Regions from separate parts of the Aquipseudomonas campi genome, predicted to be linked through region 1. Evidence: riboswitches for the same ligand, from Rfam matches in the RefSeq annotation. Region 1 holds a riboswitch; the other holds the start of a gene.
The links. Region 1 has a riboswitch for cobalamin ahead of cobO (cob(I)yrinic acid a,c-diamide adenosyltransferase). Riboswitches for the same ligand answer to the same signal wherever they lie in the genome.

Region 1 (8,326 bases):
CAGTTGTTCGGTTACGGCGCCGGTGAGCTGGGTGGCGAAACCATCGAGCGCCTGGTGCCGGCGGCAATTCGCGAGCGCCACGTGGGTTTGCGCAACGAGTTCATCGCCCACGGCAGCACCCGGCAGATGGGCGCCAACCTGGACGACCTGCAGGGCGTGCGCAAGGACGGCAGCCTGTTCTCGGTGGAAATTGGCCTGTCGCGCTTGCCGGCCCTGGAGGGGTACGGCATCTGCGTCTGCGCCTCGGTGCGCGATGTGAGTGAGCGTCGGGCGATGGAGGTCAAGCTGCGCACCGCCAGCGAGCGCCTGAACCTGGCGCAGGAGGCCGGCGACATCGGCCTGTTCGACGTGGACCTGGTCAGCGGCCATGACTATTGGACGCCGCAGCTGGAGAAGATGTTCGGCCTCGAGCCGGGTGGCTTCGGTGGCACGCTGGCACACTGGAAGGCGCTGCTGCATCCCGATGACGCGGAGCATGCCAGTCGCTCGTTCGAGGAGGCCATCGAAAGCGGTCTCGATCGCTTGGAGTTCGACTTCCGCATCGTGCGGCAAAGTGATGGGGCGGTGCGCACCTTCAAATCGCTGAGCCGCTTCACGCGCACGCCTGATGGCAAGCCGCTGCGCGCGACCGGCGTCAACATCGACGTCACGGCGCTGAGCGAGGCCCGTGCGGTGGCCGAGGAGGCGACCCGGGCCAAGAGTGATTTCCTCGCCAACATGAGCCATGAGATCCGTACGCCGATGAACGCCATCATCGGCATGAGCTACCTGGCGCTGCGCACCGAGCTGGACAACAAGCAGCGCAACTACATCGAGAAGGTGCACCGCTCGGCGGAGAACCTGCTGGGGATCATCAACGACATCCTCGACTTCTCCAAGATCGAGGCCGGCAAGATGGAGCTCGAGCGCATTCCTTTCTATCTGGAGGACGTGCTCGACAACTTCTCCAGCATGATCGGCCTGAAGGCCGAGGACAAAGGCCTGGAGCTGCTGTTCAGCGTCTCGGCCGAACTGCCGACCGCGTTGATCGGCGATCCGCTGCGCCTGGGGCAGGTACTGATCAACCTCGGCAACAACGCGGCCAAGTTCACCGAGCAGGGCGAGATCGTGGTCGGCGTGGAGCTCGAGGGTGGCGACGAGGAGCAGGTGCAGCTGCACTTCTGGGTGCACGACAGCGGTATCGGCATGAGTGCCGAGCAGTGCGGGCGGCTGTTCCAGTCCTTCAGTCAGGCCGACAGCTCGACCACCCGCAAGTACGGCGGCACCGGCCTGGGCCTGGCCATTTCCAAGCACTTGGTGGAGCTGATGGGCGGGCGTATCTGGGTGGAGAGTGAGCCCGGGCATGGCTCCACCTTCCACTTCGAGGTATGCCTCGGGGTGCAGCGCGACACCCAGCCGCGGCGCATGTTCACCGCCGATGAGCTGCTGGGCACCCGCGTGCTGGTGGTGGACGACAACGCCAGTGCGCGCGAGATTCTCTCCGGCATGGCGCGCAGCTTCGGCATTGAGGTGGACGTGGCGGACAGCGGCCACTCGGCACTGACCATGCTGGTCGAGGCCGAGCGCAAGGAGCTGCCCTACGACCTGGTGCTGATGGACTGGCGGATGCCGAACATGGACGGCGTGGAGACGGTACGGCAGATGCGTGCCGTCAGCCTGGCGCACACGCCGTCGGTGATCATGGTCACCGCCTTCGGCCGCGAGGAGGCTCAGGAGGAGGCTGGCAAGCATGGTCTGCAATTGCCGGTGGTGCTGACCAAACCGGTGACCCCGTCGACCCTGCTGGAAGCGATCGGCAGCATGCTCGGCAAGACCTCGCAGGTCGATACTCGTGCTACTGCGCGCTCCGATCAGAGCGCCAGCGCCATGGCCAGCCTGCAGGGCGCGCGGCTGCTGCTGGTGGAGGACAACGAGCTGAATCGAGAGCTGGCCCGCGAGCTGCTGGAGAGCGCCGGCGTCGAGCTGTGCCTGGCCGAGCATGGTCAGGAGGCGCTCGATCGGTTGGCCGAGGACGCCGATTTCGACGGCGTGCTGATGGACTGTCAGATGCCGGTGATGGACGGCTACACCGCCACCCGCAAGATTCGCGAGCAGCCGCAGCTGGCCGCGCTGCCGGTGATCGCCATGACCGCCAACGCCATGGCCGGCGACCGCGAGCGCACCCTGGCCTGCGGCATGAACGACCATATCTCCAAGCCGCTCAACGTCGAGCACATGTTCGCCACCCTGGCCAAGTGGATCCATCCCAAACCAGGGCGTATCGCCCAGGTGGCCCAACACTCGCCGGCCGGCGTGACGACCGCGCTGGGCCTGCCCGAGAGCCTGCCCGGTATCGACCTGGCTGCCGGCCTGGCCACCAGCATGGGCAAGCGCGAACTTTATCTGCGCCTGCTGCGCAAGTTCCGCTCCAGCCAGGGCGATTTCCGCGCCGAGTTCCTTGCCGCTCGCGCGGACAGCGATACCTCGGCGGCGGCGCGCCTGGCCCATAGCCTGCGCGGCAGCGCGGGCAATATCGGCGCAGGCAATCTGGCGCAGGCCGCCACGGCGCTGGAGCTGGCCTGCAAGGACGGCGCGGCGGAGGAGGTTCTGGAGCCCCTGGTGGCCGAGGTCGAGCGGCAGTTGCAGCCGCTGCTAGCGGGTCTGGCGGGGCTGGTCGAGGTGCAGCAGGGCGCCACAGCGGCGCCGGCACTCGCGCTTGGCGCCGAGTTGCAGGCGCAGCTGGACAAGCTCAGGCGCCTGCTGGCCGAGAGCGACACCGCGGCGCAGGATGCCCTGTACGAACTGCAGGCCCTGGCCCTCGACCCGCTGCTGGCCGAGCGCCTGCGTCAGGTGGCCCAGCAGGTCGAGAGCTTCGACTTCGACCGGGCCCTGGAGTTGTTGCAGGGCCTGTCCTAGGCGATGCGCTTTTCCCCCTCTCCCGTTTACGGGAGAGGGTCGGGGAGAGGGTGAGTAGGCTCACTCCCTTTCCCCAGTCCCATGCAATCTCCCACAAGTGGGGAGGGCGTATTCGAGATCCGCGACAGGTTTTTCGCGGCCGCGCTCGGCGTTGACGCGCCACGGCCCAGCCTCTACCCTGCCGCCAGCATCAGGTGCCCCGGTCGCGACGCGTCCACGGGGTGAAACAGGGAAGCCGGTTCATTCAGTCGAACAGTCCGGCGCTGCCCCCGCAACGGTAGGTGAGTCAACAGTCGCATCCAGCCACTGTGTCATTCGACATGGGAAGGCGCGACCGGGGAGCCAGACGCTCCGCTCACAAGCCCGGAGACCGGCCTGTAGCGATCCACGGCATTGCGGCGGGCTTTGCGGGTGGGTGGGTCTGCTCGGCCTGCCTGCGTGTTGTCCTGCTGCTGCCCCAATTCTGTTTTTCTGCACCGTGCCTGGCGAAGGTCGCGGTGCTGCTGCTTTGCCGCGCCGCAGCTGGTCGCGAGGAGTTGTAGATGAACGAGTCCGCCGCGCGCGACGAACGCCACAAGGCGCGCATGCAGCGCAAGAAAGCGCTGATCGACGAAAAGATCGCCCAGGCCCAGAACGAATACGGCCTGCTGCTGGTGCACAGCGGCAACGGCAAGGGCAAGAGCAGCTCGGCCTTCGGCATGGTCGCCCGCGCCCTCGGCCACGGCATCAAGGTCGGCGTGGTGCAGTTCATCAAGGGCGCCGCCAGCACCGGCGAAGAAAGCTTCTTCCGCCGCTTCCCCGAGGAAGTTAGCTACCACGTGATGGGCGAGGGTTTTACCTGGGAAACCCAGGACCGCCAGCGCGACATCGACAAGGCCGGCGCGGCCTGGGCGGTGGCGAGGCAACTGCTGAATGACCCGCAGATCGGCCTGGTAGTACTCGACGAGCTGAATATTGCCCTCAAGCACGGCTACCTGGAGCTGGACGCGGTGCTCGCCGACATCGAGGCGCGCCCGCTGCTGCAGCATGTGGTGGTGACCGGCCGTGGCGCCTTGCCGGGGATGCTCGAGGCGGCGGATACCGTCACCGAGATGAACCTGGTCAAGCATGCCTTCAAGGCCGGCGTGAAGGCGCAGAAGGGGATCGAGTTTTGAGCCCTGCGTACCGTAGCCCGGATGCAATCCGGGAAGCCGCCCACCCCGGATTGCATCCGGGCTACCCGATCAGCCTCCCTGCTGTCCATGAGTGGGCGAAGGGCGCGGTGCACGCGAATCTGTCCCTTAACGCCCCCTCTCCCGCTTGCGGGAGAGGGCCGGGGAGAGGGCAATGACTGCACGCAGCTGCCCGGCCCTGCTGATCGCCGCCCCGGCGTCCGGCCAGGGCAAGACCACCGTCACCGCCGCCCTGGCGCGCCTGCACACGCGGGCCGGCAAGCGTGTGCGGGTGTTCAAATGCGGGCCGGACTTTCTCGACCCGATGATCCTCGCCCGCGCCTCGGGCCAGGCGGTGTACCAGCTCGACCTGTGGATGGTCGGCGAGGACGAATGCCGGCGCCTGCTCTGGGAGGCGGCGGGGGAGGCCGACCTGATCCTGATCGAAGGGGTGATGGGCCTGTTCGACGGCAGCCCCTCGGCCGCCGACCTGGCGCGGCGCTTCCAGGTGCCGGTGCTGGGGGTGATCGATGGCAGCGCCATGGCGCAGACCTTCGGCGCCCTGGCCTATGGCCTGGCCAACTTCCAGCACAACCTGCCGTTCGCCGGGGTGCTGGCCAACCGCACCGGCAGCGCGCGGCATGGCGAGATCCTGCGCGACAGCCTGCCGCCGGCGATCCGCTGGTACGGCGCCTTGCCGCGCAGCGCCGCGCTGGAGCTGCCCAGCCGCCACCTGGGCCTGGTCCAGGCCGAGGAACTGGCCGACCTGGATAGCCGCCTGGACGCGGCAGCCGATGCGCTGCTGGCCAGCGCCGGCGATGCTCTGCCAGACCCCGTGCGTTTCGCTGCACCAGTGGACCAGGTGATCGAGCCACTGCTGGCCGGCGTGCGCATCGGCGTGGCCCGCGATACCGCGTTCGCTTTCCTCTACCAGGCCAACCTCGATCTGCTGCGTCGGCTCGGCGCCGAGCTGTGCTTCTTCTCGCCGCTGCGCGAGCGCCAGTTGCCCGAGGTGGACAGCCTCTACCTGCCCGGCGGCTACCCGGAACTGCACCTGCAGCAACTGGCGCAGAACCTGGCCATGCGCGAGGCGATCCATGTCCACCAAGCCGCCGGCAAGCCGATCCTCGCCGAGTGCGGTGGCATGCTCTACCTGCTCGAGCGCCTGACCGACAAGGCCGGCCACAGCGCCGAACTGCTCGGCCTGCTGCCCGGCCACGCGCAGATGCAGCCGCGCATGGCCGCCCTCGGCCTGCAGCAAGTGGAGCTGCCGGAAGGCCTGCTGCGTGGCCACACCTACCACCATTCGCAGCTCGACTCGCCCGTCGAGCCGCTGGCACGCGGCAGCAGCCCGAACCAGCGCCCGGCCAGCGAGGCTGTCTATCGCCTGGGCCGGCTGACCGCCTCCTATATCCACTTCTACCTGCCGTCCAACCCGCAGGCCGCCGCCGGGCTGCTGTTGCCATGAGCGAGCATGCTTTCAGTCCTGCGGAACGTGCCGCGGTGTACCGGGCGATTGCCGAGCGCCGCGACATGCGCCACTTCGCCGGTGGCACGGTGGCCCCGGAGCTGCTCGCGCGCTTGCTGGAGGCGGCGCACCAGGCCCCCAGCGTCGGCCTGATGCAGCCCTGGCGCTTTATCCGCATCACCCGCCCGGCGCTGCGCGAGGCCATCCATGCCCAGGTCGAGGCCGAGCGGGTGCGCACCGCCGAGGCGCTGGGCGAGCGCAGCGACGAGTTCATGCGGCTCAAGGTCGAAGGCATCCGCGATTGCGCCGAGCTGCTGGTGGTGGCGCTGATGGACGAACGCGAGAAACACATCTTCGGCCGCCGCACCCTGCCGGAAATGGACCTGGCCTCCCTGGCCTGCGCCATCCAGAACCTCTGGCTGGCTTCGCGCGCCGAAGGCCTGGGTCTCGGTTGGGTCTCGCTGTTCGAGCCGCAGGCGCTGGCCGAGCTGCTGCACATGCCGGTCGGCAGCAAGCCACTGGCGATTCTCTGCCTGGGCCCGGTCACCGAGTTCTACCGCGAGCCGATGCTGGTCCAGGAAGGCTGGGCCACGGCGCGACCGCTGCAGGACCTGCTGTTCACCGACAGCTGGGGGCAACACGAATGAGCCTGCTGCTGGCCACCCTGGCCGGAGTGACCCTGGACGGCCTACTCGGCGAGCCCAAGCGCTGGCACCCGCTGGTGGCCTTCGGCGGCCTGGCGCAACGCATCGAACAACGCCTCAACAGTGGTGGTCACGGTTGGCGCAGCCACGGCGTTACCGGCTGGTGCCTGGCGGTGCTGCCGCTGACCCTGCTCAGCCTGCTACTGGCGCGCCTGCCTTATCTCGGCTGGCTGGTGGAGGTGCTGGCCCTGTATGCCGCCCTCGGCCTGCGCAGCCTCGGCGAGCACGCGCTGCCGGTGGCCCAGGCCCTGCGCCTGGGCGATCTGCCCGAGGCACGCAAGCGCGTCGGCTATATGGTCAGCCGGCAGACCGCCGAGCTGGACAGCGAAGGCGTGGCCCGCGCCGGTACCGAGTCGGTGCTGGAGAACGGCTCGGACGCGGTGTTCGCCGCGCTGTTCTGGTTCCTTGTCGCTGGTGCGCCGGGGGTGGTGCTGTACCGCCTGAGCAACACCCTGGACGCCATGTGGGGCTACCGCAACCCGCGCTTCGAACGCTTCGGCTGGGCCGCGGCGAAGATCGACGATGGCCTCAACTACATCCCCGCGCGCCTGGTGGCGCTGACCTATGCGCTGCTCGGCAAGACCGCCCTGGCCCTGCGCTGCTGGCAGCAGCAGGCGCCGCAGTGGGACAGCCCCAACGCCGGCCCGGTAATGGCCTCCGGTGCCGGCGCCCTCGGCGTGAGTCTGGGCGGCGCGGCGACCTATCATGGCGAGCTGCATGTGCGCCCCGTGCTGGGTGCGGGGCCGCAGGCGCGGGCGCGCGATATCGAACGGGCGCTCAATCTGGTCAATGGCGGCGTGCTGCTGTGGCTGGCGCTGTTACTGATCGGGAGTCTTTACCTTGCTTGAACATGGTGGCCGCCTGCGTGCGGCGGCGCAGCGCTATGGCATTGCCCTGGCCGAATGGCTGGATCTGTCCACCGGCATCGCGCCCTATGGCTGGCCGCTGCCGGCGATTCCGGCGACGGCCTGGAGCCGTCTGCCCGAACCGGACGATGGCCTGGAAGCGGCGGCGCGCGATTACTACGGCGTCCCCGCCTTGCTGCCGGTGGCCGGTTCCCAGGCGGCGATCCAGGCCCTGCCGCAGTTGCGGCGGTCGGGGCGGGTAGGGATCGTTTCGCCGGCCTACTCCGAACATGCCGAGGCCTGGCGCCGCGAGGGGCATCAGGTCACCGAGCTTGGCGAAGGCGCGGTGGGCCGCGCCCTGGAGCGCCTCGATGTGCTGCTGCTGATCAACCCCAACAACCCGACCGGGCGGCTGCTCGCGCCACAGCAGTTGCTCGACTGGCACGCCCGCCTGGCCGAGCGCGGCGGCTGGCTGGTGGTGGACGAGGCGTTCATCGACTGCACGCCCGAGCACAGCCTGGCGGCCTTCAGCCAGTTGCCGGGGCTGATCGTGCTGCGCTCGTTCGGCAAGTTCTTCGGCCTGGCTGGCATCCGTCTGGGTTTCGTGTTGGCCGAACCGACCCTGCTGGAGCGCCTGGACGAGCGCCTCGGCCCCTGGACCATCAGCGGCCCGACGCGGGCGGTGGCCAGCGCCATCCTGCAGGACAGCGCCGGCCAGCAGGCCCAGCGCGAGCGCCTGCAGGCCGACGGCCTGCGCCTGGCCGTGCTGCTCAGCGCCCAGGGCCTGGCGCCGGCGGGTGGCACCGCGCTGTTCCAGCTGGTCGCTCATCAGCATGCGGTGGGCCTGCATGGCTATTTCGCCCGTCGCGGCATCCTCCTGCGTCTGTTCGCCGAGACCCGCTGCCTGCGCTTCGGACTGCCCGCCGACGAGGCCGGCTGGCAGCGGCTGGAGCAGGCCCTGCAGGAGATGCCGCGATGAGCGCCACCTTGATGGTGCAGGGCACCACCTCCGATGCCGGCAAGAGCACCCTGGTGACTGCCCTGTGCCGCTGGCTCAAGCGCCAGGGCGTCGCGGTGGTGCCGTTCAAACCACAGAACATGGCGCTCAACTCGGCGGTCACCAGCGACGGCGGCGAGATCGGCCGCGCCCAGGCGGTGCAGGCCCAGGCCGCCGGCCTGACGCCGCACACCGATATGAACCCGGTGCTGCTCAAGCCCAACAGCGACACCGGCGCCCAGGTGATCATCCATGGTCGCGCTATC
Region 2 (8,326 bases), 2.1 Mb from region 1:
CGGCCGGGTGCCGGCCGGTCAGGCGCTGGTTCGCAGCGGTGCGCGAGCGGGCGATCTACTGTGTGTCGGTGGCGAACTGGGTGATGCGGCCGGTGCTTTGCCGCTGGTGCTGGGCCAGCGCCAGGCGCAGGGCGAGCAGGCCGATTATTTGCTGCGGCGCTACTGGGCGCCGCAGCCGCAGCTTGCTCTAGGGCGGTTGCTGCGCGGCAAGGCCACGGCGGCGCTGGATATCTCTGATGGCCTGCTGGCCGACTGCGGGCATATCGCTGTGGCGTCGGGCCTGGCCTTGCACATCGAGCTCGAACAGCTGCCGTTGTCGTCCGCGCTGCAGGCGATTGCCGGAACGGCTGCACGCGATTGTGCGCTGGCCGGTGGCGATGACTATGTATTGGCGTTTACTCTGCCGCCCGAGCACCTGGCTGCCTTGCAGGCGGCCTGGCCGGCGACCGTGGTGATTGGCCGCGCAATGGCCGGCACAGGGGTGGAGCTGCTGGACGCCAGTGGTGCCGTGATCCAACCGCCACGGGCGGGCTATCAACATTTCGGGAGTTCGGGTGACTGATTCGGTTCGTGTGGCGCCGCAGGTGTGGCGCAATCCCTGGCATTTTCTGGCTTTCGGTTTCGGCTCCGGGCTGATGCCCAAGGCGCCGGGCACCTGGGGCTCGCTGGTGGCCATCCCGTTCATTCCGCTGTGGCAGATGTTGCCGGACTGGGGCTACTGGCTGATGCTCGGCATCACCATGCTGTTCGGCTTCTGGCTGTGCGGGCGGGTCGCCACGGACATGGGCGTGCATGACCATGAAGGCATCGTCTGGGACGAAATGGTCGGCATGTGGATTACCTTGTGGCTGGTGCCAGAGGGGTGGCACTGGATCCTGCTAGGCTTCCTGGTATTCCGCTTCTTCGACATCCTCAAGCCGTGGCCGATCCGCTGGATCGACCGTCATGTGCACGGCGGAGTGGGCATCATGCTCGATGATGTGCTGGCCGGCGTCTTCGCCTGGCTGAGCATGCAGCTGATTGTCTGGGGCGTCGCCTGGTTCTAGGGAGTAGGCATGCGGGTTTGCTGGCTGGGTGTTGTGCTGTTGTCCCTCGGCCTGTCGAGCGTGCAGGCCGAAGAGGCTGTGCCGGCCGAGATCAGGCTGGTCAGTGAACACTGGGCCGGACATACCAATGAGGATGGCAGTGGCCTGGCTTGGGACATCCTGCGGCAGGTGTTCGAGCCGGCCGGGGTCAGGCTGAGTTTCCAGATCGTGCCCTATACCCGTTCCATCGGCCTGGTGCAGCGCGGCGAGGCGGATGCCTGGCTCGGCTCGTACCGTGACGAAGTGACCGAGCGCATTGTCTATCCGCGCTGGCATTACGACTCCGATCAGATCAGCGCCCTGGGCCTGACCAGCCAGCCGCTGCCGACCCTGCAGACGCTTGGTAGCTACCGTCTGGCCTGGATGCGCGGCTACGACTATCAGAACTATCTGCCAGGGCTCGGCAAGTTCCAGGAAGTCGCGCGCCGCAGCGGTATTCTGGGGATGCTCGAGCGTGGTCATGCCGACTTCTATATCGACGCCCTGACCGAGATCGAAGATGTCCTGCGTAGTGCCGAGACTGCGGAACGCTTCCGCATAACCAGGCTGACCGACTTGCCGCTGTATCCCGGCTTTGCCGATACTGCGCGCGGTAAAGCGCTGGCGCATATCTACGACCGGCGCATGGCCGAGCTGGTGCAGAGCGATGCCCTGCGTCCGTTGTTCCAGCGCTGGCAGCAGCCGTACCCCTTCGACAAGGACATGGAGAAACCCGATGCGTTGCCTTGAGTTGCTGACTGCCAGCCTGTTGCTGGTGGTGAGCGCAGTGCTGCATGCCGAACCCCAGGTGCAGGTGGTCGGTCTGTTTCCCAATGCCGCCGTGCTGGTCGTTGATGGCCAGCGCAAGCTGGTCAAGGCCGGTCAGACCGGCCCCGGTGGGGTGAAAGTGCTGAGTGCCGACAGCAAGGGCGCGGTCTTGCTGGTGGATGGTGTGCAGCGCAACTTCAACCTGACGCGCGAGTACAACCAGGCCGGCAGTGCCGGTCCGCAGACTGAGCAGCTCAGCATTACCCGGGGGATTGGCAACCACTTCTGGGTGGCGGGCTCGCTCAACAGCTATCCGGTGCAGTTCCTTGTCGATACCGGCGCGACCTCGGTGGCGATGAACGAGGGGCAGGCCCGGCGCCTGGGCATCGACTATCGCGTGGTCGGTCGGCCGATGGTGGCCAGCACGGCGGGCGGCAATGTACGCGGTTGGCGGATCAAGCTCGACCGGGTCAAGGTCGGCAGCATCGAAGTGCTGGGTGTCGAGGGTGTGGTGCTGGAAGGCGATGCGCCGACCGAAGTGCTGCTCGGCATGAGCTTCCTCAGTCGCGTGCGCTGGCGCGAAGAGAATGGGGTGCTGCTGCTGGAATCGAAAATCTAGCAGCGAGCTCTGCTCGGCAACCCGGCAGCGCAACAGCTTCGCGAGCAGAGCTCGCTTCTACAGTGCTTGCCTGCCGGCTTGCGGGGGCGATCGATCGAATGGCTCGATCCTTATCCCGCACAATTCACGCTGCCAGCCCGGCGGGTGCTGCTGGTACAATGCCGGCCTTTCTGCCGAACACTCAACAGGAGCACCCGGTGTCCGTTGTCTTCGTCGCCGCCTCCCAGCTGCCTACGCCTTTTGCGACTTTCACCATGCACGGCTTCCTCGATGAGGAGACCGGCAAGGAACATGTCGCCCTGACCCTCGGCCAGGTGAACGATGGCGCTCCCGTGCTGGGTCGCCTGCACTCCGAGTGCCTGACCGGCGATGCCCTGTTCAGCCAGCGCTGCGACTGCGGCGCCCAGCTCGAAGCGGCCTTGCGCGCCATCGCCAAAGAGGGCCGCGGCGTGCTCCTGTACCTGCGCCAGGAAGGCCGTGGCATCGGCCTGCTGAACAAGATCCGCGCCTACGAGTTGCAGGATGCGGGTGCCGATACGGTTGAGGCCAACGAGCGCCTGGGCTTCGCCGCCGACCAGCGTGACTATTCGATCTGCCAGCCGATGCTCGATCACCTGGGCATCAGCGCGATCAAGCTGATGACCAACAACCCGCGCAAGGTCAAAGCCCTGGAAGGCTTCGGCGTGCGCGTGGCCGAGCGTCATCCGCTGGAAATCGGCCTCAACGTGCACAACCGCAAGTACCTGACGACCAAGGCCGGCAAGCTCGGCCACATGCTCGGCTTGCAGCACCAGGAAGAGGCCGAGTGACGCGCGCCGAAGTGCGCCGCCGGCTGGCCGGTGAATGGTGGCGTCAGCTCGCCCTGACGCTGGCGCCGCTGCTGGTTCTTGGCTTTTTCTTCGGTGGTCAGCCGCCGGTGCTGGCGCTGCTGGAAATGCCGCTGTTCATTGCCGCGATGATTTCCCTGTTCATCACCTTGCCGCTGTTCTCCGCCTACAAGCGCGCGCTGATCGCCACCCAGCAGGCGCTGGATAGCGCCGATGAGCCGGCGGCCTGGGTCGAGCTGGCGCGCCGCCGGCGCCTGGCCTTTCTCGCCGCTGGTCTGCCCGCTTGGATCGCCGCCGCGGCGCAGTTCACCGGTCTGCATGCGGTGGCGCTGTTCCTCCTCGCCCTGAGCAGCGTGGTGCTGCTCTGCCTGTACCGCATTCCTCGCCAGCTGGCCTGATGCGACTGCTGCTCGGCGCCTGCCTGCTCGCCTGTGCCCTGCCGCTGGCGGCGGTGGAGCGGGTGGTCAGCCTGGCGCCGTCGATGACCGAGATCATGCTCGAGCTGGATGCGGCCGACTTGCTGGTCGGTGTGCTGGATGCCGGCGAGCGCCCGCCGGCCCTGGTGGGTCTGCCTTCACTGGGGCGCCATGAGCAGGTGGAACTGGAAACCCTGCTCAGCCTCAAGCCAGACCTGATCCTGCTCTGGCCGGACAGCGTGACGCCCAGTCAACGCGAACAACTGCGCCTCACCGGCATCCCCCTGCATATCGGCGAGCCGCATGACTTGCAGGAACTGGCCGAGCAGTTCGCCGCAGTCGGTGCGCGCATCGGCCGCGAGCGCCAGGGTCGCGAGTTGGCCGAGCGTTTCCGCGCCGGCCTGCAGCGCCTGCGCCAGACCTACCGCCGCGAGCCGCCGTTGCCGGTGTTCTACCAAGTCTGGCACCAGCCGCTGTACACAATCGGCGGTGGCCAGATCATCAGCGATGCCTTGCGCCTGTGCGGCGCCGAGAATGTCTTCGCCGAGCTGCAGCTGGCCGCGCCGCAGGTCAGCGTCGAGGCTGTGCTGCAGCGCGATCCGGCGGTGATCCTCGCCGGCAGCGTGGCCGAACTGCAGACCTGGCAGGCCTGGCCGCAGCTCAGGGCAACCCGTCGCCAGCAGCTCTGGGCGGTGCCGGACAAAGGCCTAGAGCGGCCCAGTTTCCAGATGCTGGCGGCTACCGAGAAGCTCTGCGAGCTGTTACTCAGAGCACAGCGCAACTAGCTTGATCTGTCGCAAAATGCGGGCCGTGTCTTAACGACATCACCATGGACTGGATCGTAGGAGAAACGGAATGAAAGAACTCTTTATTGCGGCCCTCGCTGTCGTGGCTCTAGCTGGATGTAAAGACGAAGGCGAGTCTTTTGTTGGTCAGTGGAAGAGTAACGATAAGATGGTCGAAACCATTACTGTGACCGAGGCATCTGGCGGTTATCGTGTGGTATCCCACTTTGATAAAGACAAGGAGGGGTATATGGATGTCGAAGTTGTTCTGATCGCCGAGTCAGATAAGCTTCTGGTGCGTCAGGAACAAGGTACGCGTGGTTTGGAAATCGCCGAAGACGGCAAGATGAAAAGTCATCTGCGCCATGGTAAGGACGCCGTTTTTACCAAAGTGAACTGAGCTTTATTCCCCACAAAAGAACCACGCGATTCTCTGCTAGGGCCCCTTTCGGGGCCTTTTGCATTGCCTGTTACAGCTCCGGTGTCCAGACGAAGCCGATCAGTGCGCTGCGGCCTTCCTGGCTGTAGCTGTAGCGCTCACCCTCGTGCTCGTACAGCGAGCGGCTGTAATCCTTGTCCAGCAGGTTATCCAGCTTGGCTTCCAGCTTCAGCTCGGGGGTGGCCTGCCAGCTGCTGCGCAGGGCCAGCAGGCCATAACCGGCTAGCTGGTACTGGTTGTCCGGGTCGTCGTAGCTGCTGCTCACGGCCTGCCAGCTGGCGCCGATGGCGACATCGCCGTAGCTGCGATCCAGGTCCAGGCTCAGGGTGCGCCGCGCACGGCGGTTGAGGGTGTGGCCGCTGTCGCGGTCGCGCGGGTCGATGAAGGCCACGCCCAGTTGTCCCTGCCAGCCGAACAGTTCCTGCTGCAGCGCGGCCTCGAAACCATGGATGCGCGCCTTGGCGATGTTCTGCGGGATGAAGTCCTGGTCGCTGGCGATGGCGTCCTCGATGTCGGTGCGGTAGACCGAGGCCTCCAGGCGGGTGGTGGCGGCCAGTTGGCTGCGCCACTGCAGCTCGACACTCTTGGAGTGTTCCGGCTGGAGGTCCGGGTTGCTGTAGTCCGGGTAGTACAGGTCGTTGAAGGTCGGCGCGCGGAAGCCTTCGCTGTAGGAGGCGATCAGGTCGTTGCGCTCGTTCAGCGGCAGGGTCAGGGCGCCACTCCAGGTGTTTTCGCTGCCGAACTGCTCGTTCTTGTCGTGGCGCAGGCCCAGTTCGGTGGAAAAGTGCTCGCCGTCGTAGCGGTGCTGGATGAAGGCGGCCTGGTTCCAGCGCTGTTGCTCGGCGAAGGCGGTGTTGCTGTTGAGCTGGTCTTCGTACCAGTCGGCACCGAGCATCAGACTGTGGCTGTCGCTCAGGCTCAGGGTGTTCAGCCAGTTGACCGAGTCGCGGTAGGTGTTGAACACGCCGCGCTCGTCGCTGAGTTTATCCAGACTCTCTTCGCGGTTTTCGCTGTGGCCGACTTCCAGGCGGCTGTTCCAGGTGTCGTTGAGCTGGGCGTCGAGGTAGCTGGAGACGCTGCTGACGGTGAAGTCACTGTACGGGTCCTGCTCGACCGACTCGAAGGTGGTCATGTCGAAGCGGCCGAAGGGGTTGTCGAACTCGGTACGGCCGCGCTGGTCGAGGACGTTGACGCCGGCTTCCAGTTTGTCGCTGAAGCTGTGGCTGAGGCTCAGGCTGAAGGCCTTGTTGCGGTAGGCGTCGTGATCCTGGTCGGCCGCGTAGGAGGTGCCGGTGCGGTCGATGCCGTTGGTCTCGTCGAGGCTGCCGGCCAGGCTGAAGCGCGTGGCCTCATCGCCACCGGAAATGCCGGCGCTACGCTGCCAGGTGCCCCGGCTGCCATAGCCCACGCGCACGAATGGCTTGAACCCTTCGCCGCTGCTGCGGCGGGTGAAGATCTGCACCACGCCGCCGATGGCATCGGCGCCGTACATGGCCGAGCGCGGTCCGCGCAGCACTTCGATGCGCTCGATCTGCTCGATATTGAGGTGCTGCAGGTTGCTGTCGCCGGAACTGGCCGAGCCGATGCGCATGCCGTCCACCAGCACCAGGCTCTGTGCCGACTTGGTGCCGCGGATATACAGGCTGGCCAGGCTGCCGCTGCCGTTCTGCGTCACCTGCACGCCGGGCACGCGCTGGAGCAGCTCGGTCACCGAGGATGGTTGCAGGCGCTCGATGTCGGCGCGGGTGAACACCGTGCTGGCGGCGCTGCTGGCGCTGCGTTGCTGCACGTCGCGGTTGGCGCTGATCAGGGTTTCGGACAGCTTCAGCGCGGCTTCCTGGTCTTCGGCGGCGAAGGTCGGGGAGGCGGGCAGCAGGGCGATGGCGAGAGCCAGGCGGGGCAGTTTCATCAATGGATCCTCAAAGAGTCGGCAGACTTTTGAGGAGGGCAGGGACAAGCGCCACGACAAGCCGACGCTTGACGGTGATGCCCTCCGCAACACCAGTCGAATCCGTCGAGGCCGGTCTCCGGGCTTGCCACTGAAAGCGAACTTTCCCTGTCGATCGCCTTCCCGGGGAAACTCCCAGTGGCACGTCGATCGACATGGCAGCGCGAGGCTGCGGTGGCTTACCGTTGCGGGGGCAGCGCCGGAATGGCTCGTGACGAGCGCACCGGCTTCCCGTTTAACGCCGGTCGATCACGACGGGCGCACCTTGGCGGAAGTAAAACGTCGCGCACCTTAGTGCGCGGCTGGATGAATTACAAGCGAGTTAAGCCCTGGTTTGGATGAGCGGCATTCATGTGGGCAGTTGCACCAGGCGCTGGCGCACGGCCGCTTCGATGCCGGCTTCGTCCAGGCCGCACTCGGCGAGCATCTGCGCCGGCTTGGCGTGCTCGACGTAGCTGTCCGGCAGGCCCAGGTGCAGCACGGGCTTGAGCAGGTTCTCGGCGGCAAGGAACTCGCTGACCGCCGAACCGGCGCCGCCCATGATGGCGTTTTCCTCGATGGTCACCAGTAGCTCGTGGCTGGCCGCCAGTTCGCGCACCAGGGCCTCGTCCAGCGGTTTGACGAAACGCATGTCGACCACCGTGGCGTCCAGCGTCTCGCCGACCTTGAGCGCTTCGGCCAGCTGCACGCCGAATACCAGCAGGGCGGTTTTCTGGCCGCGTCGGCGAATGACGCCTCGGCCGATTTCCAGCGGTTGCAGCGCCGGGTCGATCGGCGTGTTCGGCCCGCTGCCGCGCGGGTAACGCACCGCCGCCGGGCCATCGAACAGGTAACCGGTGGTGAGCATCTGGCGCAGTTCGTTCTCGTCGCTCGGCGTCATCACCAGCATGCCGGGGATGCAGCGCAGGTAGGAGATATCGAAGCTGCCGGCGTGGGTCGGGCCGTCTTCGCCGACCAGGCCGGCGCGGTCGATGGCGAACAGCACGTCGAGGTGCTGCACGGCCACGTCATGAATCAGCTGGTCGTAGGCGCGCTGCAGGAAGGTCGAGTAGATCGCCACCACCGGTTTGGCGCCCTCGCAGGCCATGCCGGCGGCCAGGGTCACCGCATGCTGCTCGGCGATGGCCACGTCGAAGTAACGCGCGGGGAAACGCTCGCTGAAGGCCACCAGGTCGGAGCCTTCCTTCATCGCCGGGGTGATGCCGACCAGGCGCGGGTCTTCGGCGGCCATGTCGCACAGCCACTGGCCGAACACGCTGGAGTATTTCGGCCCGCTCGGCTTCTTGGCTTCGACAACCGGAGCCTTGATCGGCTCCAGCTTGGTGATCGCGTGGTAGCCGATCGGGTCGGCCTCGGCCGGGGCGAAGCCCTTGCCCTTCTTGGTCACCACATGGAGGAACTGCGGGCCCTCCAGGTCGCGCATATTGCGCAGTGTCGCGACGAGTGTGGGCAGGTCGTGG

Region 2: another riboswitch for cobalamin. It lies ahead of HNE05_RS03120 (TonB-dependent receptor domain-containing protein); the one in region 1 lies ahead of cobO (cob(I)yrinic acid a,c-diamide adenosyltransferase).

The regions. Positions count from the first base shown of each region.
Region 1 covers NZ_CP053697.2:2,755,077-2,763,402, reverse strand. The annotation lists gene HNE05_RS12815 (response regulator) at 1-2,895, shown strand, start outside; cobalamin riboswitch at 3,071-3,288, shown strand; gene cobO (cob(I)yrinic acid a,c-diamide adenosyltransferase) at 3,438-4,049, shown strand; gene HNE05_RS12805 (cobyrinic acid a,c-diamide synthase CobB) at 4,222-5,514, shown strand; gene bluB (5,6-dimethylbenzimidazole synthase) at 5,511-6,161, shown strand; gene cbiB (adenosylcobinamide-phosphate synthase CbiB) at 6,158-7,066, shown strand; gene cobD (threonine-phosphate decarboxylase CobD) at 7,059-8,042, shown strand; gene HNE05_RS12785 (cobyric acid synthase) at 8,039-8,326, shown strand, end outside.
Region 2 covers NZ_CP053697.2:690,614-698,939, forward strand. The annotation lists gene thiL (thiamine-phosphate kinase) at 1-562, shown strand, start outside; gene HNE05_RS03085 (phosphatidylglycerophosphatase A family protein) at 555-1,046, shown strand; gene HNE05_RS03090 (substrate-binding periplasmic protein) at 1,056-1,814, shown strand; gene HNE05_RS03095 (retropepsin-like aspartic protease family protein) at 1,801-2,451, shown strand; gene ribA (GTP cyclohydrolase II) at 2,649-3,260, shown strand; gene HNE05_RS03105 (MFS transporter) at 3,257-3,676, shown strand; gene HNE05_RS03110 (cobalamin-binding protein) at 3,676-4,479, shown strand; gene HNE05_RS03115 (hypothetical protein) at 4,550-4,879, shown strand; gene HNE05_RS03120 (TonB-dependent receptor domain-containing protein) at 4,950-6,827, opposite strand; cobalamin riboswitch at 6,920-7,149, opposite strand; gene dxs (1-deoxy-D-xylulose-5-phosphate synthase) at 7,216-8,326, opposite strand, start outside.